Regions from separate parts of the Streptomyces sp. NPDC030296 genome, predicted to be linked through region 2. Evidence: riboswitches for the same ligand, from Rfam matches in the RefSeq annotation. Region 2 holds a riboswitch; the other holds the start of a gene.

Region 1 (14,744 bases), on a different contig from region 2:
CTCCGACAGGAGGTCCGGGCTTCCCTCGTTTGCCACACCGCGTGTCCCTCACTCGGCCCACTCGGCGCGCCGCGCCCGACGGCCGTTCCTACGTTGAAGCCATGAGCACTACACCGCGAAACCGCACGGTCGTCAGCTGCACCTTGCTGGTCGTCTCGCTGGGAGCGGGCGTCACCGCCTGCGGTTCCGGCGGGCACCCGCTCTCGGGCAAGCCGTACGACGCGGCCGGCCAGGTCTCCTTCAACACCCCCTCCGGCGACGGCGAGAAGGCCGACCCGGACAAGCCCCTGGAAGTCACCGCCGAGGACGAGGGACGCATCACCGACGTCACCGCCGTGGACGCCGCAGGACGCTATGTGGCGGGCGAACTCTCCGCCGACGGCAGCCGCTGGCACTCCACCTCACCGCTCGCCGCCAACGCCCGCTACACCGTCCGCGTGAGCACCGAGGACGACGACGGCGCCCCCGGCCGCGAGGAGCGGTCCTTCGACACCGGCCGGCCGCTCGCCAAGAAGCGCCTGAACGTCACCTTCGGACCCAAGGGCGGCAAGTACGGCGTCGGCCAGCCCGTCACCGCCGAGCTCAGCAGGGCCGTCAAGGACAAGGCGGCCAGGGCAGTCGTCGAACGCGCGCTCAAGGTGGAGTCCACGCCCGCCGCGGAGGGCGCCTGGCACTGGGTGGACGACAAGAAGCTCCACTACCGACCCAAGGAGTACTGGCCCGCGGGCGCGACCATCAAGGTCCGCAGCAACCTGGAGGGCATAAAGATCGGTGACCGTCTCTGGGGCGGCAAGGCCGACCCCCTGACGCTCACCACCGGCGACAAGATCGTCGCTGTCACGGACGCCGCCGCGCACCAGATGACCGTCTACAAGAACGACAAGGTCATCAAGGAGATCCCGGTCACCACGGGGATGCCCGGCTACGACACCCGCAACGGGGTCAAGGTCGTCCTGGCCAAGGAAGGCACCGTGCGCATGACCAGCGCCAGCATAGGCGCGTCGGACTTCTACGACCTGGTCGTCCACAACTCCGTCAGGGTCACCAACAGCGGCGAGTACGTCCACGCCGCCCCCTGGTCCACCGGCTCCCAGGGCTACGCCAACGTCAGCCACGGCTGCACCGGCATGAGCAGCGCCAACGCCGAGTGGTTCTACGACACGATCAACGAGGGCGACATCGTCAAGGTCGTCAACTCCGCCGGCGACATGATGACCCCCTTCGGCAACGGCTTCGGCGACTGGAACCTCGACTGGCAGAAGTGGCGCGAGGGCAGCGCCCTCACGGCCGGCACCAAGCAGGCCCCCCGCTCCGAGATCCAGGCCCGCCTGCGCCCCGAATCGGCGTGAGGGAAGAACCGCGCCCCCTCAGGGGCGCGGGCGAGTACGGCCTAGGCGCTCAGCGCCCGCTTCCCGCGCAGCAGGGACGCCAGCGCCGACGCGAACTCCACCGGGTCCACCGGGAGCGTCACCGCGCCGTCCGCGCGGCTCCACGTCGCCAGCCACGCGTCCTGCGGCCGACCGATCAGCAGCAGCACCGGCGGGCACTCGAAGACCTCGTCCTTGATCTGCCGGCACAGGCCCATGCCCCCCATGGGCACGGCCTCACCGTCGAGGACGCAGACGTCGATACCGCCCTTGTCCAGCTCCTTCACGACGGCCGCGGGGGTCGCGCACTCGAGGAACTCCACGAACGGGACGTCCGGGGCGGGGCGCCGGCCGGTCGCCAGCCGTACTTGTTCACGGGTGTTGGAGTCGTCGCTGTACACCAGCACCGTGGCGGTCGGGCGCATTGTTCCTCCGTTACGCAGAAGATTCAGACGTCGTACGGACAGGGACCGATGCGCCGGATGCTACTCCCTTGAACCCCACGTCAGCACCGGTACGGAAGGGAGCAACACTCCGAACGGCACCCCCCGGAGTGAGGGCGGGATAGCGACCGACATAATGTCGGTCGTGGCGACAGCAACGACAGTAGATACCGGGCACGCGCACCCGTCGGTCAACCGGCCGAACCTCACCAGCGTCGGAACCATCATCTGGCTGAGTTCCGAGCTGATGTTCTTCGCGGCCCTCTTCGCGATGTACTTCACCCTGCGATCGGTGACCGGTCCGGAGTTCTGGTCGGAGAAGGCCGACACCCTGAACTTCCCGTTCTCGGCGACCAACACCACCATCCTGGTGCTCTCCTCCCTGACCTGCCAGCTCGGCGTGTTCGCCGCCGAGCGCGGGGACGTGAAGAAGCTCAGGATGTGGTTCATCGTCACGTTCGTGATGGGTGCGATCTTCATCGGCGGTCAGGTCTTCGAGTACACCGAGCTGGTCAAGCACGAGGGCCTGTCGCTCTCGTCCGACCCGTACGGCTCGGTCTTCTACCTGACCACCGGCTTCCACGGCCTGCACGTGACGGGCGGCCTCATCGCCTTCCTGCTGGTCCTCGGGCGCACCTACGCGGCCAAGAGGTTCACCCACGAGCAGGCGACCGCGGCCATCGTCGTGTCCTACTACTGGCACTTCGTCGATGTCGTCTGGATCGGCCTCTTCGCCACGATCTACATGATCAAGTAATCGGGCGGACGAGCCGGGCGGACCGTACGCCCGCCTCGATCCCGAGAACGACCCTTCCAGAAGCACCGACGCAGAAGATCCTGACACCGGGGTAATCCGTGAAAAAGCTCTCCGCACGACGACGCCATCCGCTGGCGGCGGTCGTCGTCCTACTCATCGCGCTGGCGGCCACCGGGGGGCTGTACACCGCCTTCGCGCCCGCGGACAAGGCGCAGGCCGATGAAACCGCCCAGACCCTCACCATCGAGGAGGGCAAGAAGCTCTACTTGGTGGGCTGCGCCAGCTGCCACGGCAAGGGCGGCGAGGGCACCACCGACGGGCCGAGCCTGGTGGGCGTGGGCGCGGCGGCCGTCGACTTCCAGGTCGGCACGGGCCGTATGCCGGCGCAGCAGCCCGGCGCGCAGGTCCCGAAGAAGAAGAACATCTACTCGCAGGCCGAGATCGACCAGCTCGCGGCGTTCGTCGCCTCGCTGGGCGCCGGTCCCGAGATCCCGACCGGGAACGCGTACAACCCCGAGGGCGCGGACATCGCCGAGGGCGGCGAGCTGTTCCGGACGAACTGCGCTCAGTGCCACAACTTCACCGGCAAGGGCGGTGCGCTGTCCGAGGGCAAGTACGCGCCGAGCCTTGAGGGTGTCGACCCGAAGCACATCTACGAGGCCATGCAGACCGGCCCGCAGAACATGCCGTCCTTCCCCGACACCACGCTGTCGGAGGAGAACAAGAAGGACATCATCGCGTACCTCGAAGCGGTCAACAGCGATGACACCGTGGAGCCCGGTGGCCTCAGCCTCGGCGGACTGGGTCCCGTCAGCGAGGGCCTGTTCGGCTGGGTCTTCGGTCTCGGCACGCTGATCGCTGTCGCCGTGTGGGTCGCCGCTCGGACCGCAAAGGCCAAGAAGTCATGAGTAGCCAAGACATTCCAGAAGAGAACCTGCCGGCTGAGCAGGACGACGCGCACGGCGCGGTGAAGGTCGCGGACGAGGAGAACCCCTTCGCGGACCCCGGCCTGCCGCCCCACGAGCACCGGATCCAGGACATCGACGAGCGGGCCGCCAAGCGGTCCGAGCGCACGGTCGCCCTGCTGTTCACGGTGTCGATGCTGTCCACCATCGCGTTCATCGCCTCGTATGTCGCGATCCCCGTCGACCGGTCGATCTACGTCTGGCCGATCGGGCACATCAGCGCGCTGAACTTCGCGCTGGGCGGCACCCTGGGCCTGGCCCTGTTCTGCATCGGCGCCGGCGCGGTCCACTGGGCCCGCACCCTGATGTCCGACGTGGAGGTCGCCGACGAGCGTCACCCGATCGAGGCCTCGCCCGAGGTCCGCGCGAAGGTCCACGCGGACTTCAAGCAGGGTGCCGCCGAGTCGGGCATCGGCCGGCGCAAGCTGGTGCGCAACACGATGCTCGGCGCGATGGCGATGGTCCCGCTCTCCGGTGTCGTCCTGCTGCGTGACCTCGGTCCGCTGCCCGGCACCAAGCTGCGGCACACCACCTGGGCCAAGGGCAAGAAGCTCGTCAACATGAACACGGGTGAGCCGCTGCGTCCCGCGGACGTCGTGGTCGGGTCGCTGACCTTCGCCATGCCGGCCGGCCTGGACGAGCACCAGCACGACTTCCAGAAGAACATCGCCAAGGACGCCCTGATGATCGTCCGGATCCAGCCGGACGACATCAAGTCCAAGAAGTCACTGGAGTGGGGTCACGAGGGCATCCTGGCCTACTCGAAGATCTGCACCCACGTCGGTTGCCCGATCTCCCTGTACGAGCAGCAGACGCACCACGTGCTCTGCCCCTGCCACCAGTCCACCTTCGACCTCGCCGACGCGGGCCAGGTGATCTTCGGTCCCGCGGGTCACGCCCTGCCGCAGCTGCGGATCACCGTCGGTGAAGACGGCTACCTCGAAGCCCTGAGCGACTTCGAAGAGCCCGTCGGTCCTGCCTTCTGGGAGCGCGGATGAGCACTGCAACCACCACCGACGCGCGCGACAAGCGCGGGAAGGCACCGGCCGGCGAGCGCGTCGCCGACTGGGCCGACGGCCGGCTCGGGATCTACTCCCTGGCCAAGGCCAACATGCGCAAGATCTTCCCCGACCACTGGTCGTTCATGTTGGGTGAGGTCTGCCTCTACAGCTTCATCATCATCATCCTCACGGGTGTGTACCTGACGTTGTTCTTCCACCCGTCGATGAACGAGGTGGAGTACCACGGCCCGTACGTCCCGCTGCAGGGCCAGCTGATGTCCGAGGCGTTCAACTCGACCATGCACATCTCGTTCGAGGTGCGCGGTGGTCTGCTGATCCGGCAGATCCACCACTGGGCCGCGTTGGTCTTCCTCGCCGGCATGTTCGTGCACATGATGCGCGTGTTCTTCACCGGCGCGTTCCGCAAGCCGCGTGAGGTCAACTGGCTGTTCGGCTTCCTGCTGTTCGTCCTCGGCATGTTCACCGGCTTCACCGGTTACTCGCTCCCGGACGACCTGCTCTCCGGCACCGGTGTCCGCTTCATGGAGGGCGCGGTCCTGTCCGTGCCGATCGTCGGCACGTACCTGTCGTTCTTCCTCTTCGGCGGGGAGTTCCCCGGCGGCGACTTCGTCGCCCGGTTCTACTCGGTGCACGTGCTGCTGCTGCCCGGCATCATGCTCGGCCTCGTGGTGGCGCACCTGATCCTGGTCTTCTACCACAAGCACACCCAGTTCGCGGGCCCCGGAAAGACGAACAACAACGTCGTCGGCATGCCGCTGCTGCCCGTGTACATGGCCAAGGCCGGAGGCTTCTTCTTCCTGGTCTTCGGTGTCATCGCGATCATCTCGGCGATCGCCACGATCAACCCGATCTGGACGATGGGTCCCTACCGTCCGGACCAGGTGTCGACCGGCGCCCAGCCCGACTGGTACATGGGCTTCTCCGAGGGCCTGATCCGTGTGATGCCGGGCTGGGAGATCAACTTCTGGGGTCACACGCTCGTCCTGGGTGTGTTCATCCCGCTGGTGATCTTCCCGCTGGTCCTGGTCGCGATCGCGGTCTACCCGTTCATCGAGTCCTGGGTCACCGGCGACAAGCGCGAGCACCACATCCTGGACCGCCCGCGCAACGCCCCGACACGTACGGGCTTCGGCGTCGCGTGGATCACCTGGTACATGGTTCTGCTGATCGGTGGTGGAAACGACCTCTGGGCGACCCACTTCCACCTGTCGATCAACGCCATCACCTGGTTCGTCCGGATCGCGTTCTTCGTGGCCCCGGTCCTCGCGTTCGTCGTCACCAAGCGCATCTGCCTCGGCCTCCAGCGCCGCGACAGGGACAAGATCCTGCACGGTCGCGAGACGGGCATCATCAAGCGCCTGCCGCACGGTGAGTTCATCGAGATCCACGAGCCGCTCAGCCAGGAGCAGCTGCACACGCTCACCGCGCACGAGCAGTACAAGCCGGCCGAGATCGGTCCCGCGGTCGACGAGAACGGCGTCACCCGCAAGATCACGCGTCGCGAGAAGCTGCGGGCCAAGCTGAGCAAGGGCTACTACGGCGAGGACAACCAGATCCTCAAGCCCAGCGTCGAGGAGTACAAGGAGATCACGAGCGGCCACGGCCACCACTGATCTCCCGCTTCGCCACACACGGTCGAAGGGCCCCCGTCCGATCTTCGGACGGGGGCCCTTCGCCGTGCTCGGAGCTGGATAGGGTGAGAGCCATCGATGACCTCACGTCCGCGGGCGGTGACCGTCCCCGCGGCTACGACCACCAGGAGCGGCTGATGAGCGCTGTGACCCCCGCCGGAGGCGACACCGCGGCGGACCGTTCCTGGCCCCAGGTGCTGAACGCGCTCCTCGCCGGGCAGGACCAGGACGCCGGCGCCACGTTCTGGGCGATGGACCAGATCATGCGCGGTGAGGCGACGGACGCGCAGATCGCCGGGTTCGTGGTGGCGCTGCGGGCCAAGGGCGAGACCGTCGACGAGATCACCGGGCTGGTGCGGGCGCTGTACGAGCACGCCAAGGTGATCGAGGTGTCGGGGCGGACCGTCGACATCGTCGGCACGGGCGGCGACGGCGCCAAGACGGTCAACATCTCCACGATGTCGTCGATCGTCGTCGCCGGCACGGGCGCCAAGGTCGTCAAGCACGGCAACCGGGCCGCGTCCTCGGCCTCCGGCGCGTCCGACGTGCTGGAGAAGCTCGGCGTCAATCTGGAGCTGACCCCGCAGCGGGTCGCGGAGGTCGCCGAGGAAGCGGGCATCACCTTCTGCTTCGCGGTGAAGTTCCACCCGGCGCTGCGTCATGTGGCCGCCGCGCGCGGGCAGTTGGGCATCCGTACGGTGTTCAACGCGCTCGGGCCGCTGGCGAACCCGGCGAAGGTGCGGGCCCAGGCGGTAGGCGTGGCGGACCCCCGTATGGCGCCCATCATGGCGGGTGTCTTCGCCGAACGAGGCAACTCGTCGCTGGTGTTCCGCGGCGACGACGGGCTGGACGAGCTGACGACCACGGCGACGTCACGGGTGTGGGTCGTCCGCGACGGCAAGGTGACGGAGGAGACGTTCGATCCACGGGACGTGGGCCTGGAACTGGTGCCGGTGTCCGCGCTGCGGGGCGCCGACGCGTCCTACAACGCGGACGTCGCACGACGCCTGCTGGCGGGGGAGACGGGCCCGGTCCGCGACGCGGTGCTGCTGAACTCGGCGGCGGCGCTGGTGGCACTGGATCCGGGCGGCGCGCCGCTGGCGGAGCAGCTGCGGGCCGGCATGGAACGGGCCGCGGAGTCGATCGACTCGGGGGCGGCGCGGAGGGTACTCGACCGCTGGGTGGCGGCGACGAATCGGTAGGGCCGGACGCGGTCGGGGGAGGGCCGCGGGGTTCGTTGGCGGCCGCGGGTGAGTGGGGGTTGTTCACGCAGTTCCCCGACGCGCTCCTGGAAAAGCAGGGGCCTACGGCCCCGTGCTTTTCCGATGAAGGGCGGGCCGCAGGCCCGTTCCCTTCAGGGGCGCGGGGAACTGCGCGACAAGCCACAAGGGACCCGCACCCGCCGAGGGACCCGTACCCCCGAGTGACTAGGCGCCCGATCCCGCCATCCGGACACGAGTTGCGGGGCGGCGATCACTTCACGTACGTTCCTGATCAGGTCATGAGTGACAGCCACAAGGCCCCGGCCGGCTGTCCGGCAACCCTCCGTCCGTGGCGGGGTGCCCCGGGTGAAGACCAGGTCGTAGGCAGCGAGGTCTACGACAAGCGCGGACCCCTCACGCACTTGTGAGAAGTGTGGGGCCAGGGGTCCTGGTCGTTCGAGGGAGTCTTCCGTGAGCAAGCGAATGCGATAGGGCCGCCGAGCCCCGCCTCCGCGCACCCCTTTTTCCTTCCTTCAGCGTGCCTTTCTTCGGCATGCCCTCTCACGGGAGTTCCCCATGTCTGTCTCCAGCGTGTCCAGCCTTGCCGCCGACCAGTCCGTTTGTGCCCCGCTGTCCGTTCTCGGCCGTGATGTCACCGTCCCGCTCGTCACCGGCGGGGAGGTCACCTACGCCGCGCTCGACTACGCGGCCAGCGCCCCCGCGCTCCAGCGGGTCTGGGACGACGTGGCCGCGTACGCGCCGTACTACGGGAGCGTGCACCGGGGCGCCGGGTATCTGTCGCAGCTGTCGACGGACCTCTTCGAGAACGCCCGCCGCGCCGTCGCCGCGTTCCTCGACTGCCGGGAGGACGACCAGCTGGTCTTCACCCGCTCCACCACCGACTCGCTGAACCTTCTCGCCGCGGCCCTGCCCGCCGACTGCCAGGTCTTCGTGTTCGAGACCGAGCACCACGCCTCGCTGCTGCCCTGGCGGGACGCCCGCGTGACCTATCTGGACGCGCCCCGGACGCCCGCCCAGGCCGTCGCCACGCTGGAGCGCGCCCTCGCCGACCGGGACCCCCACGGCCCGGCACTGGTCTGCGTCACCGGTGCCTCCAACGTCACCGGCGAGATCTGGCCGGTGCGCGAACTGGCCGCCGCCGCACACGCGCACGGCGCGCGGATCGTGCTCGACGCCGCGCAGCTCGCCCCCCACCACCCCGTCTCCGTAAGGGACCTGGACGTCGACTGGGTCGCCTTCTCCGGGCACAAGCTGTACGCGCCGTTCGGCTCCGGCGTCCTCGCCGGGCGCGCCGACTGGCTGCGGGAGGCGGACCCGTACCTCGCGGGCGGCGGTGCCTCCCGCAAGGTGACCCGGCGGACGGACGGGGGCGTGGACATCGAGTGGCACGAGACCGCCGCGCGCCACGAGGCCGGCTCGCCCAACGTCATCGGCGCGTACGCCATCGCCTCCGCCTGCAAGGCCCTCACCGAGGCCGGGTTCGACACCCTCGTCGCCCGTGAGCGGCACCTGATCGACACGGTCCGCGCCGGTCTCGCCGAGGTGCCCGAGGTCCGGGTGCTCTCCCTGTTCGGGGACGACGCCCCCCGGGTCGGCGTCATCTCCTTCGTCGTCGACGGCTGGAACAGTTCCCACTTCGCGGCGGCGCTGTCCGCCGAGTACGGCATCGGCGTCCGCGACGGCCTGTTCTGCGCCCACCCGCTGGTCCGCACCCTGCTGGGCAGCGACCCGCACACCCAGGGGGAGTGCGGCGCGCCCGAGGCCGCGCCGGGCGAGAAGTCCCTCAACGCGATCCGGGTGAGCTTCGGCGCCGGCACGCCGGACGAGCACGTCGAGCGGTTCGTGGGCGCGGTCAGGGAACTCGTCCGGGACGGTGCCCGGTGGAACTACCGCACCGAGGACGGCCGTTGCGTCCCCGCCACCTGACGTCCCCTGGCGCCACCCTGCCCCAAAGGACAACTGTTCGGGGCTGAGCGGGGCTGCCTAAGGTGGGTGGGCGGTCGGTCTTCGCGGCCGCTCACTACGGGGAGTACGGATGAAGCGTGGGATGAAGGGGTTCGCGGTCGCCTCCGCCATGACGGTGGGCATGGTGCTGGCGGGCGGGATCCAGGCGGACTCGGCCGAGGCCGCCATGGGCGACTGCAAGCCGAAGGGCTCGCTCTGCCTGTGGGACGCCAAGAACTACAAGCACACCATGACGTACTACATGGTGAAGGCGGTGCCCGACTACAAGTGCGGCAGGGGCGCGTGGGTGCCGCCGTACGCCGACCATCCCACCCACAAGCGGCTGCCGCGTTCGACGTGGAACCGGACCACCAAGACGTGGTACGGCAAGGACAGCCGGGGCAAGGACCGTCAGATCGTGCGCAAGACCGGGATGCGCGGGTCGACCGATCCGGACATCAGCGCCTACAAGTCGATCAAGAAGTGGTGCTGGAAGTGACCCCGGGAGACGATTCCCGGCTGATCGCCGGACGGCCGTAGGGCCCTTCGGCAGCTCGACGCGGCGGGCGCTCCTCGGTGGGGGCCCGCCGCGCGGCGTCCGTGCGGCCGTCGTCGGCCCTGGTCAGCCGTCCAGGCCGATGGCGAACGCGGCCTCCAGGTCGTGCTGCGAGTACGTGCGGAACGCCACGTGCGTGTCCGTCCCCCGCACCCCCGGGATCTTGCTGATGCGCCCGGGGATCACCTCGGCGAGGTCCTCATGGGCCTTGACCCGGACCATGGCGACCAAGTCGTACGTACCGGTCACCGAGAACACCTCGGTCACCGACTCGATCGCGGCGATCGACTCCGCGATCTCCGGGATCCGGTCCACGCTGGTCTTGATGAGCACGATCGCGGTGATCACGGCTGGTGTTCTCCCTCGGGGGCCGGAGCGGGGGCATTCGCTGTCACTCTAGTCCTCCGTCCATGACGCCCCCACGCGTAGACGAACCCCAGTCCGAACCCGACGAGGTGCGCCAGATAGGCGACCCCCGGCCCGGACGTCTCCCGGCGCGCGGCCAGCCACTGCAGGGTCACCCAGAACGGCAGGGTCACCCATGCGGGGAAGCGCAGCGGCAGGAAGAACAGGAACGGGAACAGGCTCGTCACGCGCGCTCCGGGGAACAGGAAGAGGAACGCGCCGAGGACGGCGGAGATCGCACCGGACGCGCCCACCAGTGACTGCTGCGACCCGGCGTGCGCGATCGCGTACGCCACCAGGGCGAGGTACCCGCAGACCACGTAGAAGAGGGCGAACTCCACATGGCCCATGCGTTCCTCGACCATCGCCCCGAAGACGAAGAGGAACAGCATGTTGCCCAGCAGGTGCAGCCAGCTGCCGTGCACGAAGAGGGCCGTGAGGGGCGTGAGGGCCGCGCGGGGCGTGCCGGCGAAGAGTTCGACCGGTACCACACCCCAGCGGCGGAAATACGCCCGCTGCGCCGCGAGCAGCTCGTCCCCGGCGCCGTACACGGGGTTCAGGCCCGCGGCCGGACCGATCAGGAAGACCAGACAGCAGGCGGCGATCAGCCCGTACGTCACCGGCGCCGACTCGTTCCGCACGGTCCGCTCCAGCGGCTGCCCCGCCCCGGGGCCGGACCGGGGTCCGAAAACATGTGCGCTCCACTTGCCGATCATGAGCAGAGCATGACGTAACGGGACCCACCCGCACAGACCGCCTCGCCGCCGAGGGGGTTCGGCGTCACCGCCGGAGGCACTCCCCGGGCGGACGGGCGGCGAGTACCGGTCAGGCCGTAGGGTTACGAGCCACACGCACCGGGAGTCCGGCGCGCGCATCACGGAGACTGGAAGAAGGAAGAGCAGCCACGATGACGGTTCCCCTGCCGACGGCCACGACCCGCTGGCGCTGCACCCTCTGCGGCAATCTCACGCGGTTCGACGTGACCCGCTCGTCCAAGGTCGTCGAGTACGTTCACCTGGACCTCGCCGGGGAGCCGAAGGTCGAGGAGCGCGAGGTGGTCAGTGAGACCATCGAGTCGGTCCGCTGCCGCTGGTGCAACGCCGTGGACCAGGTGGAACTCGTGGACAGGCCGGGCGCCGGCTCCTGAGGACGTGGGTCCCCGCGCTCGCGCGAGTCGGGAGCGGCGGAGGGGCCCGCATGGAAATGGGGTGTGACGGATGGTGGAGACCGCAGGCGGGGGGCCGGGCGACGGCGCCGCTGAGGTGCTCGACCGTCCGCTGCCCGAAGGCGTGCGCCGGCGTGTCGTACAGATCGTGTCGGACGGGTTCGGTGGCCTGACCGTCGCGGAACTGCCCGCGCAGCTCCGGCAGTACGCCCGGTTCGCCCCGAACCGCCGGGTGAAGTTCGCGGGCAACGCCATGGCGGCCGCGGTCGAGGGCGACACGCTTTTCAGACAGCGGATCGCGGAGCGGTTCCGCGAGGCCCACCCGGAACTGGCCGGCGCCCTGGACACGGGAGCCCCGCCCCCGGCCGCCGACCCGCTGGACGTGGCGGCCGCCGCGTACGTCCTGCGCCCCCCGGGCTGGGTGAAGCTGGTCGCCGCGGCCGGCGAGGAGGCCCAGCGGGCGGACGCCGAGCGGGCCGACGAGGAGAGCCGCGCCGAACTGGAGCGGCTGCGCGAGCAGCTCGCCGAGGCCCGCGACCACACGAAGGCCGAGACCGAACGGCTGCGCCAGGAGCTGGAATCGGCCAAGAAGGACGCCGACTCCCTGCACCGCAAGCTCCGGGCGGCCCTCAGCGACGTCAAGCGCGGCGAGGCCGCCCTGCGCAAGCAGAACGCCGAGATGGAGGCCCTGCGCGCCGAGAGCCACGCCCAGGTGTCCGCCGCCGAGAGCGAGACCCGGCGGCTGAAGGCCCGGCTCGGCGAGGCGGAGGCCGCCCTGGAGGCCACGCGGCGGGCGGCCCGCGAGGGGCGCAGCGTCGAGGACATGCGCGTACGGCTGCTGCTGGACACCGTGCTGGACGCCGCCCAGGGCCTCAGACGGGAGCTGGCGCTGCCGCCGGTCTCCGTGCGGCCCGCCGAGACCGTCGACGCGGTCGAGCCCGGGCGGATGACGCCGAAGGACATCGCCGCCCGCGCGCTGTCGGAGAACGACCCGGCGATCCTGGACCAGTTGCTCGCGCTGCCGCAGGCCCACCTCGTGGTCGACGGTTACAACGTCACCAAGACCGGTTATCCGCAGATGCCCCTGGAGAAGCAGCGCTTGCGGCTCCTCGGGCAGCTGTCGCAGCTGGCCGCGCAGACCGGCGCCGAGGTCACCTGTGTCTTCGACGGGGCGGAGCTGGCCGCGCCCGTGCTGCTCGCACCGCCGCGCGGGGTGCGGGTGCTGTTCTCCAAGCCCGGCGTCACCGCCGACGAGTTGATCCGGCAGCTGGTGCGCGCCGAACCGCCGGGGCGGCCGGTCATCGTCGCCTCCACCGACCGCGAGGTGGCCGACGGCGTCGCCAAGGCGGGCGCGAGGCCGGTGGCGTCGGCGGTGCTCCTCAAACGGCTTTCCTGACCCTTCGGCCCCGTCCGCGCCAACCGCAACGTACGCGCTGTATGACCGAATTGACCGAACTGTTGCGCAACGTAGCGTCAATCGGGCATTACTGCATGTGTGTTGAGTGTAAATAGTGCGCCGGGGGATGGGATTTTTGCCGCCTGGGATTTGAAGTGATCACCATGAGGTCACTAGGGTCTGGGCTCAAACCTCTGGACGGGTGATCGTTGCCGCCGGTCCCCCTTCGGGCGGGCGATCGCTCACAAGAAGGAGTTCACCTACCGTGGCGTCCCACCGTCGACCCAAGCAGCCGAGCCGTGCGCGAGTGAGCGTGCTCACCACCGCCGCCGCCGCTGCCGTGGCACTGACCTCGCAGGCGGCCAACGCCGCCCCCAGCGACAAGCCGAGCAAGGAAGAGGTCAAGGCCAAGGTCGACGCGCTCTACGAGGACGCGGGTCGGGCCACCGACAAGTACAACGGGGCCAAGGAGAAGCAGGAGAAGCTCCAGAAGGAAATCTCCACCATCCAGGACAACGTCGCCCGCGGCCAGGAGGAGCTCAACGAGCTGCGCGAGGGCATAGGCCAGGCGGCCAGCGCCCAGTACCGCACCGGCGGCATCGACTCCTCGATCCAGCTGTTCCTCTCCGCCGATCCCGACGACTACCTGGACAAGGCCGCCACCCTGGACCAGTTGAGCAGCCAGCAGGTCGAGCAGCTGAAGAAGATCCAGGAGAAGCAGCGGGCGCTCGCCCAGCAGCGCCAGGAGGCGGCCGAGAAGCTCGAGGACCTCGCCGAGACCCGCGAGACCCTGGGCAAGAAGAAGAAGGAATACCAGAGCAAGCTCGCCGCGGCGCAGAGGCTCCTCAACAGCCTCACCGCCCAGGAGCGGGCCGACCTCGCCGAGGACGAGCAGCGCGCCAGCCGCGACGCCGGCGAGCGCGTCGAACTCGGCAAGGACGTCCCCGCCTCCGACCGCGCCGCCGCCGCGCTCGCCGCCGCCGACACCCAGCTCGGCAAGCCCTACGTCTCCGGTGGCAGCGGCCCCAACTCCTACGACTGCTCCGGCCTCACGCAGTGGGCGTACGCGCAGGCCGGTGTGTCGATCTCCCGGACCACGTACACCCAGCAGAACGACGGCACGAAGATCGGCCGCGACCAGCTGATGCCGGGCGACCTGGTGTTCTTCAACAACCTGGGCCACGTCGGCCTCTACGCCGGCAACAACACGGTCATCCACGCCCCCTACCCGGGCAAGGTCGTCCGCTACGAGTCGATGGACACCATCGGTTCCTTCCAGTTCGGCGTCCGCGTCGTCTGAGGCCCCCACGGCTCGAACGAGGCCGGTTGTCACACTCCGTGACAGCCGGCCTCTTCGCGCTTCAAGATCAGGACACAACGCCGCCCGAACGGGCGAATTCCCGCACCTCGTACTGACCCCGCGCCCCGCTGGTGACCTGCGTCCGGAGCAGGGCGTCACGCTCCGTGCTCGCGGAGGTCGTTGGCTGTGACCGGGTCGCGCGGCTACTGTCGGCCGCGCCTTCCTCACCCGCCGTGAGAACGCCCCCGTGAAGGGGCACCTCGACGCCGTGCCGGGGGAGGATCCTGTCCGCCGTCGAAGGGAGTGCGGCTTCCCGTGGGGTCCCACAGTCGTCTTGTACCGTCCGGGTTCGACCGGGGCGCAGCCGCCGCCCTGGGCGTGCTGTCCGCCGCGGCCGCCGCGCTCGGCGCCATCCCCGTCCAGCAGGCCGCCGCCGCGCCGCACGACAACTCCACCCGCGCCGAGGTGGACCGACTGTACGAGCAGGCCGAACGGGCCACCGAGGCGTACAACAAGGCCGACGAGCGCGCCGACGAGCTGCGCGACCAGGTCGGCGCCGCCCAGGACGCC
Region 2 (14,744 bases):
CGCGTCCGCCGATCCCGATGCCGAGCGTGAAGCGCCCGCCGGACATCCGGTCGAGCGTGGCCGTCTGCTTGGCGAGGATCGCGGTGTTGTAGTGCGGGGCGAGGAGCACCTCGGTCTGGACGCGGATGCGGCGCGTCGCCCCGGCGAGGGCGGCCAGGGCGACCAGCGGGTCGGGGTTGTCGTAGACGAGGCGGTCGAGGATTCCGAGCGTCGAGAAGGGCGAGTCGTCGGCGAGCCGGGCCCAGGTCAGCAGACCGGCGGGGTCGTCGACGGGCAGGCCGAGCCCGACGGGCACGGACGCGGACTCGGACGCAGGCGCGGACACGGGTACGGAAACGGGGCTCATGGCAGAGCACTCCTGAACGGTAGAAGGGCAGGGCAAAGTCACTGCCGCCCCTCCATGGCCCGCGCCGTCTCGCGCGGTTGCTCCCGTTCTGCGGCGTACTTCTGGGGAGCGTGTTCGTCAGAGTGCGCCCACCGTACGCGGGAGCCGCCCCACCCGGCGAGCGAATTGACCGCCCGCCGAGCCGCCCCGAGGCTCAAGCCCCGAGCTCCGAGCCTTCTTTTCAGCGAATGGGAGGTGGGCCCCAACCCACCCTCCCACCCGGCATGTTGACGTCCCGCGATCGAGTTGCCACGCACGGTGATCGTGCTGATAGCGTGCGCGCAGACGAAACAGCCCCCGTCAGGTGCTACCAACACCTGCGGGGGCTTGACCTACAAGATCGAAGAGGAAGTTCGATCCCATGGCTGAGGCCAAGCTTAGTAGCGCTCCCCTGCCCGCGCACGCGTCCCCGCTCGGGCCGCCCCACCCCATGGCCAATCCGGGCTACGGCAAGCGCGCCGTCCCCGGCCAACACCCCCGCTCCGCGCACGACTTCACGCACCTCCCGCCCCGCGAAGCCGCGATCGCCGCGTACATCGACCGGCTCCCCGACGGCGCCGACATCTCCGTGAAGACGCTGGCCAAGACGCTCCCGTACGGCCAGTGCGCGCTGCGTACGGCCCTCAACAGGCTTCAAGAGGCTGGTCACTTGCGCCGGGGGCGCGAACATCTGACCGACGAGTCGGGCAGTACCCGCTGGATCACCCGATCGTGGTTCTCCCGAACCGCGCGGGACGACGGCTGGTGGGCGAGCTTCACGCGGGGCGGCGTACCGGAGGCGCAGCCGGAGGACCCCGAGCGTGGCCGCCCGACCCGGTCCCGGGCCCACATCCTGCTCGCGGCCCTCGGCCGTACGACCCCGTCCCTGTCCCTCTCCCAGGCGGACTGCGCGGCGCTGGCCCCGCTCCTCCTCCCTTGGTTCGAGCGCGGCGCCACCGACGAGATGATCCGCCAGGCGCTCACCACAGGCCTCCCCACCCCGGTCCACAGCCCGGCGGCCCTCCTCCGCACCCGCCTCACCAGCAAGCTCCCACCGGAACCGGAGCCGGAGCAGGAACGGGAGCCGAAGCCCGTACGACCACCGCTCCGCATGCTGGAGTGCGCCAGCTGCCGCACCCCGGGCCGCCCCGAGGCCCTGCCGGGCGGCACCTGCGGCGCCTGCCGGGGCGAACGCGCCCCCACGCGCCACAAGGCGCCCCTCTCATCTGCCTCGGTCCACGCACGCGCGGCGGAGATCCGTGCGGCGATGTCCCTGAAGCCACGAGAGAGGACACCCGTATGACCGCTCCTACGGTCCGCCGCCACCATGCCGGGGCACGATGGAGGGGAGGAGGCGACGCCATGACCCCCAGCACCGCCGAACACCCGCAGATGCCCATCGAGGACTTCGAGGAACTCGCCGACGCGGCTCCGCAGCATGTGCGGCTCGAGTTCGTCAACGGACGCGTCCGTACCAGGGAGCCACTCAGCGTCGAGGACTTCGAGGAGCTGGAGCGGCGGGCACCGGAGACCGTTCGGCTTGAGTACATCAACGGAAAACTAGAGGTCAAGGCAGTGCCGGACGGCAAACACCGCTCGATCTACCTGTGGCTGATGCGCCAATTCCTCGCCCATCGCCCTGACCTCGACCTCGCACCCGAGTCCGGCGTCAAGGCCGAGGCGTACCGCAAGGGACGAGCCCGCACTGACGCTGTGCTCGTGCCGGTCGACCACCTCGTCGGACATGGCGAGTGGTCCGACACCGGCGGCATTCTGATGGCCCTGGAGATCACTTCCCGCGACCACGACACCAACAAGCGGGACCGCGTCGAGAAGCCCGTCGGCTACGCGGAGGCCGGGATTCCCGTATACCTCCTCATCGACCGCGACGACAACACCCTCAAGGTCTTCAGCGAGCCTGAGAACGGCCGCTACCAGCGGACCGCCTCCCACCCTTGGGGGGCCACCGTAGAGCTGCCCGCGCCCGTCTCCGTCACCCTCAAGACCGAGAAGCTCAAGGACTACGCCTGACCCGGGCAGCCTCCGGCCTGGCCTACTTGAACGGCACGTTCACGCAGGCCAGCCGGGCACCCGCCGTCCCCGCGTGCCCCGCATGCGTGGACGTGCTCTTCTCGTGCACGACCACCGAACGCGCCCCGCCCGCCCGGAACCGCCAGTCCACCGTGGCGATCGCACGCGCCGAGCCGTTCTTGTTCGTGTTCACGTCCAGCCACACCTCGTTGTCGGGGTTGGCGAACTTCGGGTCGACGGACGGCTGCACCGGGTCGGCCTGATCCTGGTAGTGCGGCCCGGCGTCGGCGGGCAGCTTGCCGCACGGCTTGGTGTGGACGTGGGCGCCGTACGCGCGGTTCGCGACCAGGTCCCTCAGCCGCAGTTCGATGCGCGTACCGCCGTCGCGCCGCAGTTCCTCCTTGACCTGGACGCGGGCGCCGAGCGGCGCGAGCTCGGTGTCGTAGGTGACCGCCGGTGCCACGTCCGCGGTGGCCGCCGGAGCGAGGGCCGACTTCACGACGACCTTGACCACGGGCTGCTTCTTCGAGGTCTCGGCGGTGGTCTCGCTGGCGTTCGCGCCGGCCGCGATGCCGAGGCCGCCGGCGACCGCGCCGACGGCGGCGACGGCCGCGATGAGCCGCTTGCGCTTCAGGGTGAGCTTGTGTCGTGCCATGAGCTTGTCCAGTCCCGTTCGTGGGGGGGGAAGGGGAGCGGTCGCGCAAGAAAGTAGGCACCTCAACTGCCGCTCATCGGCTGGCAGTTGAGATGCCTTGCGACGCCGCACCCATGACACTACAGCGGCACATTCGGCGGAATTGGATCACTACCGCCGGGTACTGGGGAGACTTGGCGAAAAGTCCCGGCCCAGTGGCATGCTCAGCTCAGCGACGCCATGGAAGCGGGCTCGAACGCCTTCAGCTCGTCGAAGCGGCCGCCCAGCACCTTCGCCGCCCACTCCGGGTCCTGGAGCAGCGCACGGCCCACGGCGACGAGGTCGAACTGCTCCTCCTCCAGACCGTCGAGCAGGTCCTCGATGTTGCGGACCTCGGAGCTCTCGCCCTGGTAGGCCGTCGTGACATCGCCGTGGAGGCCGACGGAGCCGACGGTGATGACGGGCTTGCCGGTGAGCTGCCTGGTCCAGGCGGCGAGGTTGAGGTCGGAGCCCTCGAACTCGGGCTGCCAGTAGCGGCGGGTGGAGGCGTGGAAAGCGTCGACGCCGGCTGCCGCGAGCGGGGTCAGCAGCGCCTCCAGCTCCTCGGGGCTGTCGACGAGCCGCGCGTCGTAGGCGCCGAGCTTCCACTGCGAGAACCGGAAGATGACCGGGAACGTCGGCGAGACCGCCGCGCGCACGGCGGCCACGACCTCCGCCGCGAACTTCGTACGGGCGACGATGTCACCGCCGTAGGCGTCGGTGCGTCGGTTGGTGCGCTCCCACAGGAACTGGTCGATCAGATAGCCGTGGGCGCCGTGGAGTTCGACGCCGTCCATGCCGATGCGCTCGGCGTCGGCGGCGGCCTTGGCGAACGCCGCCACGACCTCGTCGATGTCGGTCTGCGTCATGGCTCGCCCGCCCTCGGCGACACTGCCGTCACCACGCAACCCGGACGGACCGAGCACCGGCGCCTCGGGGAACGGGGGCTTCCCCTGCTCCCGGACGGTCCCGATGTGCCAGAGCTGCGGCACGATCGTCCCGCCCCCGGCATGCACCGCCTCGATGACCTTCGCCCACCCCGCGAGCTGCTCCTCCCCGTGGAACCGGGGCACCCCGTCACTCTCCCCCGCCGACTCGTGCCCCACATACGTTCCCTCGGTCACGATCAGGCCCACGCCCGCGGCCGCCCGCCTCCCGTAGTACGAGGCCACATCCGGCCCCGGCACCCCGTTCGGTGAGAAGTTCCTGGTCATCGGAGCCATGACGATCCGGTTCGGCACGGTCAGCCCATTGATGACGGCGGGCCGGGAGAGAACGTCGGCGGCACGGGAGGTGGACGCGGTGGTCACGTGGGGACTCCTCGGAGAGGTCGGGCGCTATATGCATGTGCATGAATCGCTGTACTCGTCAACCTCCCCGCCAGCCACGGCATTCCACCGAGGACCGGCGGCTTGTGTGACCCCGGACACGCCCGAGGGCGGCACCCCCTGTCGGAACAGGGAGTGCCGCCCTCGGTACTGACGGACCGGGTCCGAACCTTCTCGCTACGAGGAGGCTCAGAAGTCCATGTCACCGCCCGGCATGCCGCCACCGGCGGGCGCGGCGGCCTTCTCCGGCTTGTCGGCGATGACGGCCTCGGTGGTGAGGAACAGCGCGGCGATGGACGCGGCGTTCTGCAGGGCGGAACGCGTCACCTTCGCCGGGTCGATGATGCCGGAGGCGATCATGTCGACGTACTCACCGGTCGCGGCGTTCAGGCCGTGGCCGACCTGGAGGTTGCGGACCTTCTCCACGACGACGCCACCCTCGAGGCCGCCGTTGACGGCGATCTGCTTGAGCGGGGCCTCCAGGGCGAGCTTCACGGCGTTGGCGCCGGTCGCCTCGTCACCCTCCAGCTCCAGCTTCTCGAAGACCTGGGAGGCCTGGAGCAGGGCCACGCCACCACCGGCGACGATGCCCTCCTCGACGGCCGCCTTCGCGTTGCGGACGGCGTCCTCGATGCGGTGCTTGCGCTCCTTGAGCTCGACCTCGGTCGCGGCACCGGCCTTGATGACGGCCACGCCGCCCGCGAGCTTCGCCAGGCGCTCCTGGAGCTTCTCGCGGTCGTAGTCGGAGTCGCTGTTCTCGATCTCGGCGCGGATCTGGTTCACGCGGCCGGCGACCTGGTCGGCGGAGCCGGCACCGTCGACGATCGTGGTCTCGTCCTTGGTGATGACGACCTTGCGGGCGCGGCCCAGGAGGTCCAGGGTCGCGTTCTCCAGCTTGAGGCCGACCTCCTCGGAGATGACCTCGCCGCCCGTGAGGATGGCGATGTCGCCGAGCATGGCCTTGCGGCGGTCACCGAAGCCCGGGGCCTTGACCGCGACGGACTTGAAGGTGCCGCGGATCTTGTTGACGACCAGGGTCGACAGGGCCTCGCCCTCGACGTCCTCGGCGATGATCAGCAGCGGCTTGCCCGACTGCATGACCTTCTCCAGGAGCGGGAGCAGGTCCTTGACGTTGGAGACCTTGGAGTTGGCGATGAGGATGTAGGGGTCCTCGAGCACCGCCTCCATGCGCTCCATGTCGGTGGCGAAGTACGCCGAGATGTAGCCCTTGTCGAAGCGCATACCCTCGGTGAGCTCGAGCTCCAGACCGAAGGTCTGCGACTCCTCGACGGTGATGACGCCTTCCTTGCCGACCTTGTCCATGGCCTCGGCGATCAGCTCGCCGATCTGGGTGTCGGCGGCGGAGATGGAGGCCGTGGAGGCGATCTGCTCCTTGGTCTCGACCTCCTTGGCCTGGTCGAGCAGCGCACCGGAGACGGCCTCGACGGCCTTCTCGATACCGCGCTTCAGGGCCATCGGGTTGGCACCGGCGGCGACGTTGCGCAGGCCCTCGCGTACGAGCGCCTGGGCGAGGACGGTCGCGGTGGTCGTACCGTCACCGGCGACGTCGTCCGTCTTCTTGGCGACTTCCTTGACCAGCTCGGCGCCGATCTTCTCGTACGGGTCCTCGAGCTCGATCTCCTTGGCGATGGACACACCATCGTTGGTGATCGTGGGGGCGCCCCACTTCTTCTCGAGGACGACGTTGCGACCCTTGGGGCCGAGCGTCACCTTGACGGCGTCCGCGAGCTGGTTCATGCCGCGCTCGAGGCCGCGCCGCGCCTCCTCGTCGAACGCGATGATCTTGGCCATGTGAAGTGGTCCCTCCAGGACTGGGGGTGATTCCTTCGGACCGCGCCCGCGCCCGCGACGGACGGCTCGCCTGCCTCGTGGTTCCTTGCCCCATCTGGCCTGCGGGCCTCACCGACCCGGTCCTTCGTTGTCACTCTCACCTTCAGAGTGCTAACGCCAATGATTAGCACTCGGCATGGTCGAGTGCAAGCGCCTCCGGATGATCCGCAGGTGAACGCACCCCTACGCGCCCGGTCGGCGCCCCTCCCGAACGGACGATCAGGCGGCGGCGGACCGGACACGCGGCCCCGGACACGCGGCCCGGACACGCGGAAGGGCCCGCACCCCGAGTACGGGGCGCGGACCCTCCGAGAAGAACGAAGAACGTCGCTGCTAACCGGCGCGTTGCTTCAGCCTGCGAGACGGACCATGTCCGCCTGCGGACCCTTCTGACCCTGCGAGATCTCGAACTCGACCCGCTGGCCCTCTTCCAGGGTGCGGTAACCGTCCATCTGGATCGCGCTGTAGTGGACGAATACATCCGCACCACCGTCGACCGCGATGAAGCCGTACCCCTTCTCCGCGTTGAACCACTTGACGGTGCCCTGAGCCATGCCTAACTCCCCTATTACTGGCCCTTGCACAGATCCGCACTTCGCGGACCCGGGTCAGACCTCACCCCCCAACGGTTGGGGGTGTGCGCCGGAACGCGTCGACCGCGGCTGAATGTATCTGCCCAACTGCCGTCTGCAACAGGGCAATCGGACGAGAAAATCTGGACAGGCCCGGTCGGGAATGTACGAACAATTCCCCCGAATTCAGGGCAAGTCGGGCCCCATAAAAGGCGCGAAACACACAAATGCCCTACAGACTTTGGCTACTTCATATAGGGCGTGCGGCGCGATTGGATATGCGCCCGGCATGAAATCACAACGACAAGCGGGCCGGGTTCCCCAACTGTACCGTGCTCAACCATAGAGAATTGCCCCCTCCGCTTCTCTCACGGAGGGGGCAATTCGATGAACAATCCGTAATCAATGTTACCGACGGTTACTACCGCCGGGTACAGAACGGTGATCAGCCACCGGCGACGGCCGGGATGATCGACACGCCCGCACCGTCCGGCGTGGCCGTCTCCAGACCCTGCTCGAACCGCACGTCGTCGTCGTTCACGTACACGTTCACGAAGCGTCGCAGCTTCCCCTGGTCGTCGAGGACGCGCGCGGCGATCCCGGTGTGGTTCTTCTCCAGGTCCGCGATGACCTCGGCGAGGGTGGCGCCTTCGGCCTGGACCTCGGCCTGACCGCCGGTGTAGGTGCGAAGGATGGTGGGGATGCGAACGCTGACGCTCATGACTGGTGACCTCCGGGTGTGTGCGGCAGAGCTGGGGGCGCGGGGCTGGGTGGTTACGCGAGCCCGGCGTCGCGGAACGAGTCGAGGTTGGGACGGATGGTCGCGGTGAGCCCCGTTCCGGCGACCGCGTCCAGCGTCTTGAGACCGTCACCGGTGTTCAGCACGACGGTCGTCAGCGCCGGGTCCAGCAGCCCGTTCTCGATCAGCTTCTTCGTGACGCCGACGGTCACGCCACCCGCGGTCTCCGCGAAGATCCCCTCGGTCCGGGCGAGCACCTTGATCGCGTCGACGATCTGCTCGTCGGTCACGTCCTCCACGGCCCCGCCGGTCCGCCGGGCGATGTCGAGGACGTACGGCCCGTCCGCCGGGTTGCCGATGGCCAGCGACTTGGCGATCGTGTCGGGCTTCTGCGGCCGGACGACGTCGTGGCCCGCCTTGTACGCGACGGACACCGGCGAGCAGCCCTCGGCCTGCGCGCCGAAGATCTTGTACGGCTTGTCCTCGACGAGCCCGAGCTTGATCAGCTCCTGGAGCCCCTTGTCGATCTTCGTGAGCTGCGAGCCGGAGGCGATCGGCACGACCAGCTGGTCCGGCAGCTTCCAGCCGAGCTGCTCGCAGATCTCGTACGCGAGGGTCTTGGAGCCCTCGGCGTAGTACGGCCGCAGGTTGACGTTCACGAAGCCCCAGCCCTCGCCGGCCGGGTCGCCGATCAGCTCGGAGCAGAAGCGGTTCACGTCGTCGTAGTTGCCCTCGATGCCGACCAGCTCACCCCCGTAGACGGCGGCCATGACGACCTTGCCCTGCTCCAGGTCGTGCGGGATGAACACACAGGAGCGGAAGCCGGCGCGGGCGGCGGCGGCGCCGACGGCGCCGGCGAGGTTGCCGGTGGAGGAGCAGGACAGGGTGGTGAAGCCGAAGGCGCGCGCGGCCTCCAGGGCCTGGGCGACGACGCGGTCCTTGAAGGAGTGCGTCGGGTTGCCGGAGTCGTCCTTGATGTAGAGGCCGCCGGTGACACCCAGCTCACGGGCGAGGTTGTCGGCCTTGACGAGGTGGGTCCAGCCGGGGTTCAGGTTCGGCTTGGTCGCCACGTCGGCGGGGACGGGCAGCAGGGGCGCGTACCGCCAGATGTTCGCGGGGCCGGCCTCGATCCGCTTGCGCAGCTCCTCCGTGTCGTAGGCGGAGTAGTCGTACGCGATCTCCAGCGGGCCGAAACACTCCTCGCAGGCGAAGACCGGCCCGAGGGGGACGCGGTGACCGCACTCGCGACAGCTCAGGGCGGCGGCGGGGCCGAGGTCGACGCTCTTCGCGGCACCGTCGGTGGTCGTGGATTCGGTGGCAACAGTCTGCGCAGCCATGTGAGGCGAGGCCCTTTCTCCTCATCTTCCTCACGACGCATCTCGTCGTGAGACGGATTTGGCACCTTCCCTAGCCGGACCTCGCCACGGCGACGTGACAAGACAGCTGGAGGGTTGCCGGGGCTTCATCGGGCCGTATCCCTCTGCCCCTCTGGATGAGCGGTATTTGGTTGTATACGCACACGAGCACCGACATGCGATGGTCATCAGCGTTGTTCAAGACTGTAACCGAAGGCCAGGACAGTTGAGAGAGCCGTCCGAACCGCGAGATGAACGCAGAGGAGCCGCGCACTGTGCTGAAGGAAGTCGAGCGCTGGCTGAGCACCCGCTCCTGGTCCGTGACCGATCGCCCGCTCCACAGGATCCTTGCCGCCAAACGGGCCTCGGGGCAGACCGTCAGTGTCGTCCTGCCCGCGCTGAACGAGGAGGAGACGGTAGGCGACATCGTCACCGTCATCCGCCATGACCTCATGCACCAGGTCCCGCTCGTCGACGAGGTCGTCGTCGTCGACTCCGGGTCGACCGACCGCACCTCCGAGGTGGCGGCGGCGGCCGGGGCGCGGGTCGTCCACCGCGACGACATCCTGCCGCGCCTGCCCGCCGTGCCCGGCAAGGGCGAGGTCCTGTGGCGGTCGCTGCTGGTCACGACCGGCGACATCGTCTGCTTCATAGACGCGGACCTCAAGGAGTTCTCGTCCGACTTCGTCACCGGGATCGTCGGCCCGCTGCTCACCGACCCCGGCGTCGACCTGGTCAAGGCGATGTACGACCGCCCGCTCGGCGCGGCCGCCGGCCAGGGCGGCCGGGTGACCGAACTCATGGCCCGCCCCCTGCTCAACATGCACTGGCCCCAGCTGGCGGGCTTCGTCCAGCCGCTGGGCGGCGAGTACGCGGCCCGCCGCTCCCTACTGGAGCGGCTCCCGTTCCCCGTCGGCTACGGCATCGAACTGGGCATGCTCGTCGACGCGCTCCACCTCGTCGGCCTCGACGCGCTGGCCCAGGTCGACGTGGGCGTCCGCAAACACCGTCACCAGGACGGGCAGGCCCTGGGCCGCATGTCCGCGGCGATCTACCGCACGGCCCAGCTCCGTCTGGCCCGCGGCCACCTGATCCGTCCCGTCCTGACCCAGTTCGAACGCGGCTCGGAGGGTTTCGAGCCGCGGACGTACTCGGTGGACCTGGAGGAACGACCGCCGATGGCGGAGATCGCGGAGTACGTGGAACGGAAGGCGGCGTAGGGCGCCTGAGGAATGCCGGGTGCGGTCTCGTCGGCGGGTGAGGTGAAGGGCGGGCCGCAGGCCCGTTCCCTTCAGGGGCGCGGGGAACTGCGCGAGAAACCACAACGGACCCGCACCCGCCGACGCACAAGTCACCCCCACCCCCCTGGGCGCTCCTGTATACGGCCGAACCGTACGTTTGAGCGGTTCGAACACGGGCTAGGTTGAGCCGTATGGCATCAACGCACGCTGCAGCCCAGGTGCTGGTCGCCTCCAACCGCGGCCCCGTCTCGTACACCCAGGACGACTCCGGCGGTCTCACCGCGAAGCGCGGCGGCGGCGGACTCGTGTCCGGCCTGTCGGCGATCGGCCCCGACGCCGGTGCCCTCTGGGTGTGCTCCGCGCTCGGCGACGGCGACCGCGAGGCCGTACGCCGCGGGGTCGGCGAGCCCGGCGTACGCATGCTGGACATCCCCGCCGACGTCCACCACGCCGCGTACAACGGCGTCGCCAACTCCGCGCTGTGGTTCGTGCACCACATGCTGTACCAGACCCCTCTGGAGCCTGTCTTCGACGCGGAGTTCCGGGCCCAGTGGACCGCGTACGAGACGTACAACCGCTCCTTCGCCGAGGCGCTGGCACAGGAGGCGGCGGACGGCGCGGCCGTGCTCGTGCAGGACTACCACCTGACGCTCGTGCCGAGGATGCTGCGCGAGCTGCGCCCCGACCTCAGGATCGGCCACTTCTCGCACACCCCGTGGGCGCCCGTCGACTACTTCCGGCTGCTGCCCGACGACATCGCCGCGGAGGTGCTGGACGGCATCCTCGGCGCCGACCGGGCCGCGTTCCTGACCCGGCGGTGGGCGGACGCGTTCACCGCGTGCTGCCACGCCGTCCTGGGCCCCGACTCCACCTCCGGCACCCGGATCGGTGTGCACGGGCTCGGCGCCGACGCGGACTTCCTGCGGGCCCGCGCGCACGAGGCGGACGTCGACGAGCGGATCGTCGCGCTGCGGGAGCAGATCGGCACGGCTCCCGACGGCACGCCGCGCCGCACGATCGTCCGGGTCGACCGCACGGAACTGTCCAAGAACATCGTGCGGGGCCTGCTGGCGTACCGGCAGCTCCTCGACGACCGCCCGGAGTGGCGCGAGCGCGTCGTGCACGTGGCCTTCGCGTACCCGTCGCGGCAGGACCTCGCCGTGTACCGGGAGTACACCGCCGAGGTCCAGCGGGTGGCGGCCGAGATCAACGAGCGGTACGGGACGCCGGGCTGGACCCCGGTCGTCCTCCACGTCAAAGACGACTTCGCCCGCTCCCTGGCGGCGTACCGCCTCGCCGACGTCGCCCTCGTGAACCCCATCCGCGACGGCATGAACCTGGTCGCCAAGGAGGTACCGCTCGTCTCCGACAGGGGCTGCGTGCTGGTGCTGTCGCGGGAGGCGGGGGCGTTCGAGGAACTGGGCGACGACGCGGTGGTGGTCAACCCGTACGACATCGGGGGGACGGCCGGGGCGTTGCACGAGGCGCTGTCGATGGGGCCGGAGGAGCGGGCGGAGCGCACGAAACGCCTGACGGCGGCGGCGACGGCTCTGCCACCGGCCCGGTGGTTCTTGGATCAGTTGGGGGAGCTGAGGGCCTAGTAGCTCGGGCCGGGGGTGCGTCCCTCCAGGGGCGCGGGGAGCTGCGCGAGAAACCACGAACCACCCGCAGCCGCCACACCGACGCGCACCCCCGAGCTACTGGGCGCCCCCTACCTCCACGCACCCGGCGATCCGCGCCAGCAACCGCACCACCCCCTCCGGCCCGTCCACCACCAGATCCGCCCTCTCCGACAGCTCCGTCACCTCCGCGCTGCCGCTGCACACCAGCAACCCCGGCACGCCCTCGCCCCGCAGCTTCTCCACCGCGGCGAACGCGGGCAGGTCGCCGAGGTCGTCCCCGGCGTAGAGGACGGCCGTCGCGCCGGACTCCACGACGTGCCGACGGAGGGCGACGCCCTTGTCCATCCCCGGGGGCCGCAGTTCGAGGACCATCCGGCCCGGTTCGACGATGAGGCCATGACGGGTGGCGAGGTCGGTCAGAGGCGCACGCAGCGCCTCGAACGTGGCCTGCGGATCGGCCGCGCGCCGGGTGTGGACGGCGACGGCCCGCCCCTTCTCCTCGATCCAGGTGCCCTCCCCCGCCCCGGCCCGCTCCAGCACCGCGGGGAGTTCCGCGCGGACGGCGGTGACCCCGGGGTGCGGGGGCGGCGCGGTGACCGTGTCGGTCGCGGCGTCCCAGCGTTCGGCGCCGTAGTGGCCGAGCACGGTGAGGTGTTCCAGGCCGGGTACGCCGGCGAAGCCTCCGTGGCGGACCGCGACGGCTGCGGGGCGGCCGGTCACCACGGCGACGGAGAGGACACGCGGGGCGAGTGCGGCGAGGGTGGGGACCGCGTCGGGGTGGGCGCGGGCCTGTTCGGGGTCGGGGACGATCGGCGCGAGCGTGCCGTCGAAGTCGAGCGCGATCACCGTACGGCCGGGGTCGGCGAGGATCGCGTCGAGCGCGTCCCGGCCGGCCTGGGTCACAGGTGTCGGCAAGGTGGCCTTGGGGTTCTCGGAATCCTTGTGGCTGCCCATGCCGTCGACCTTATCCGTCACCGCTCGGCCCGGCGGGCCTCCCGCACTCTCCGCAGCCGGTTCACGGTGACCGGGTCGTGGGCGAGGGCGCGTTCGTCGTCCAGCAGGGCGTTCAGGAGCTGGTAGTACCGCACGGGGGCGAGCCCCAGCCGCTCCCGTATGGCCCGCTCCTTGGCCCCCGGGCTCCCCCACCCCTGCCGCTCCAACGCGAGGATGGCCTGCTCACGTGTATCGAGGCTCTCCATGCCCCGACGGTAACGGACGGGACGGACAGTGGGGGCTGACCGGTGCGTCGCCGGGTGCGGGCGGGTGGGGGCCGTTCGCGCAGTTCCCCGCGCCCCTGAAGGGAACGGGCCTACGGCCCGCCCTTCATCGGAAAAGCACGGGGCCGCAGGCCCCTGCTTTTTCAGGGGCGCGGGGAACTGCGCGAGAAACCACACACCACCCGCACCCGCCCGACAACAGCGACCCCCGAGCTACTGGGCGCCCTAGTCCTCCCGCTCCGCCACCGTCGCCGTCTCCTGCAACCTCTCCAGCACAACCCGCGGCTTCGCGTTCGACGACACCGCCGTCCCTATCTCCCGCTTCACCGCCGCGCTGACCTCCGCCCACGACGTCTTCCCGGCGGGATACAGCTCGGCCGAGGGGAGTTCCGTCAGGAAGGGCGTGAGGTCGGCGGTGTCCTTGTCCCCCGCCATCGCCTGCGACGCCGACGCCGTCACCGGCAGCAGGTCGTACTCACGGGAGAACGCGAGGACGTTCTTGTCGGCGTAGACGTAGTCGAGGAAGTCGCCGATCTCCTCCTGGTGCCCGTTCTGCTTGAACGCCATCATCCAGTCGGTGACCCCGAGGGTCGACCGCGACCGCCCCTCACGTCCCGGCAGCGCGGCGGTTCCGAACTCGACGCCCTTGTCCTCGGCCATCTTCATCAGGCTGGGGTGCCCGTTGAGCATCCCGACCTCGCCGCGCGTGAACGCGTCGAACGCGTCGGCCCGGTTCAGCTTGGCCGGCGCGGTCGGCCCGGTGAGGCCCTTGTCGACCAGTTCCTTCTTCAGCCAGGTGAAGGTCCGCACGTTGTCGTCGGAGTTGAGCTGGTACGCGCCGACGTTGTCCACGTATCCGGCGCCACCACTGAGCAGCCACTGCATGGTCTCGGCCTGGGCCTCCTCGGGCCCCAGCGGCAGCGCGTACGGGGTCTTGGTGCCGGCCGCGCGGAGCGCCTCCGCGTCGGCGGCCAGTTCGCCCCAGGTGCGCGGGGCCTCGTCGATCCCGGCCTTGGCGAACAGCTTCTTGTTGTAGAAGAGCACCCGGGTGGACGCGGCGAAGGGCATCCCGTACGAGGCCCGCTTCACCTTGCCCGCGTTGGCGAGCTGGCCGAGGAAGTTGCCCTGGACGGGTATGGAGAGCAGGTCGTCCACCTCGTAGAGCTTCCCGGCGGCGGCGTAGTCGGCGAACGTGCCGATCTGCGCCATGTCGGGGGCCTTGTCGGCGTCGACCATCTCCTTGACCTCGCGGTCGATGTCGTTCCAGGAGTGCACGGTGACGTCGATCTCGACGTCGGGGTGGTCCTTCTCGTACGCCGCGACGAGGTCGTCCCAGTACTTCTGGGAGCTGTTGGCACTGGAGTCGCCGTAGTCGGCGGCCACCAGCTTCAGGGTGACCTTCTGCCCGTCCGCCTCCCCGGCGCCGCAGCCCGCAAGCGTGGACATCAGCCCCAGTGCGGACAGTGCCGCGAGTGCCGAGGTGGTCCTGATGTGGGTCTTCGTCCGCCGCTGTCGCACTGGTACTGCCCCAAACCTGTCGCTTTATCGAACGGGCTTCGAACAAAACAGCCTGGATCGCAGGCTTGCGTTCAAGCCCGTTAATCCTTCAACTTCTCGAACTTCCTCATAAGGTCTACACCACGTGAGTGGACTAGACCTCTTGAGGGTACACGGGCCACACTGTCCTCCGTGAGACATGTCATCGCCCTCGATGTGGGCGGCACCGGGATGAAGGCCGCGCTGGTCGGTGC

What was found. A riboswitch is a leader RNA that binds a small molecule or an ion and turns the genes downstream of it on or off. The one in region 2 is predicted to bind S-adenosylmethionine.
Region 1: another riboswitch for S-adenosylmethionine. It lies ahead of ACZ4Z3_RS06075 (aminotransferase class V-fold PLP-dependent enzyme); the one in region 2 lies ahead of thrC (threonine synthase).

What each region holds. Positions count from the first base shown of each region.
Region 1 is NZ_JBVICQ010000002.1:465,924-480,667, reverse strand. It holds gene ACZ4Z3_RS06110 (L,D-transpeptidase) at 102-1,349, shown strand; gene ACZ4Z3_RS06105 (response regulator) at 1,391-1,792, opposite strand; gene ctaE (aa3-type cytochrome oxidase subunit III) at 1,947-2,567, shown strand; gene qcrC (cytochrome bc1 complex diheme cytochrome c subunit) at 2,666-3,475, shown strand; gene qcrA (cytochrome bc1 complex Rieske iron-sulfur subunit) at 3,472-4,530, shown strand; gene qcrB (cytochrome bc1 complex cytochrome b subunit) at 4,527-6,167, shown strand; gene trpD (anthranilate phosphoribosyltransferase) at 6,323-7,387, shown strand; SAM riboswitch class IV at 7,683-7,799, shown strand; gene ACZ4Z3_RS06075 (aminotransferase class V-fold PLP-dependent enzyme) at 7,964-9,334, shown strand; gene ACZ4Z3_RS06070 (hypothetical protein) at 9,444-9,851, shown strand; gene ACZ4Z3_RS06065 (Lrp/AsnC family transcriptional regulator) at 9,975-10,256, opposite strand; gene ACZ4Z3_RS06060 (rhomboid family intramembrane serine protease) at 10,253-11,029, opposite strand; gene ACZ4Z3_RS06055 (hypothetical protein) at 11,221-11,460, shown strand; gene ACZ4Z3_RS06050 (NYN domain-containing protein) at 11,531-12,874, shown strand; gene ACZ4Z3_RS06045 (C40 family peptidase) at 13,140-14,174, shown strand; gene ACZ4Z3_RS06040 (C40 family peptidase) at 14,490-14,744, shown strand, end outside.
Region 2 is NZ_JBVICQ010000022.1:48,643-63,386, reverse strand. It holds gene ACZ4Z3_RS38830 (LLM class flavin-dependent oxidoreductase) at 1-295, opposite strand, end outside; gene ACZ4Z3_RS38825 (hypothetical protein) at 816-1,667, shown strand; gene ACZ4Z3_RS38820 (Uma2 family endonuclease) at 1,727-2,395, shown strand; gene ACZ4Z3_RS38815 (superoxide dismutase family protein) at 2,418-3,050, opposite strand; gene ACZ4Z3_RS38810 (NADH:flavin oxidoreductase) at 3,254-4,378, opposite strand; gene groL (chaperonin GroEL) at 4,586-6,208, opposite strand; gene ACZ4Z3_RS38800 (cold-shock protein) at 6,598-6,801, opposite strand; gene ACZ4Z3_RS38795 (MoaD/ThiS family protein) at 7,265-7,540, opposite strand; gene thrC (threonine synthase) at 7,594-8,895, opposite strand; SAM riboswitch class I at 8,914-9,057, opposite strand; gene ACZ4Z3_RS38785 (glucosyl-3-phosphoglycerate synthase) at 9,189-10,133, shown strand; gene ACZ4Z3_RS38780 (alpha,alpha-trehalose-phosphate synthase (UDP-forming)) at 10,346-11,755, shown strand; gene otsB (trehalose-phosphatase) at 11,852-12,730, opposite strand; gene ACZ4Z3_RS38770 (DUF3263 domain-containing protein) at 12,748-12,975, opposite strand; gene ACZ4Z3_RS38765 (extracellular solute-binding protein) at 13,219-14,439, opposite strand; gene ACZ4Z3_RS38760 (ROK family protein) at 14,683-14,744, shown strand, end outside.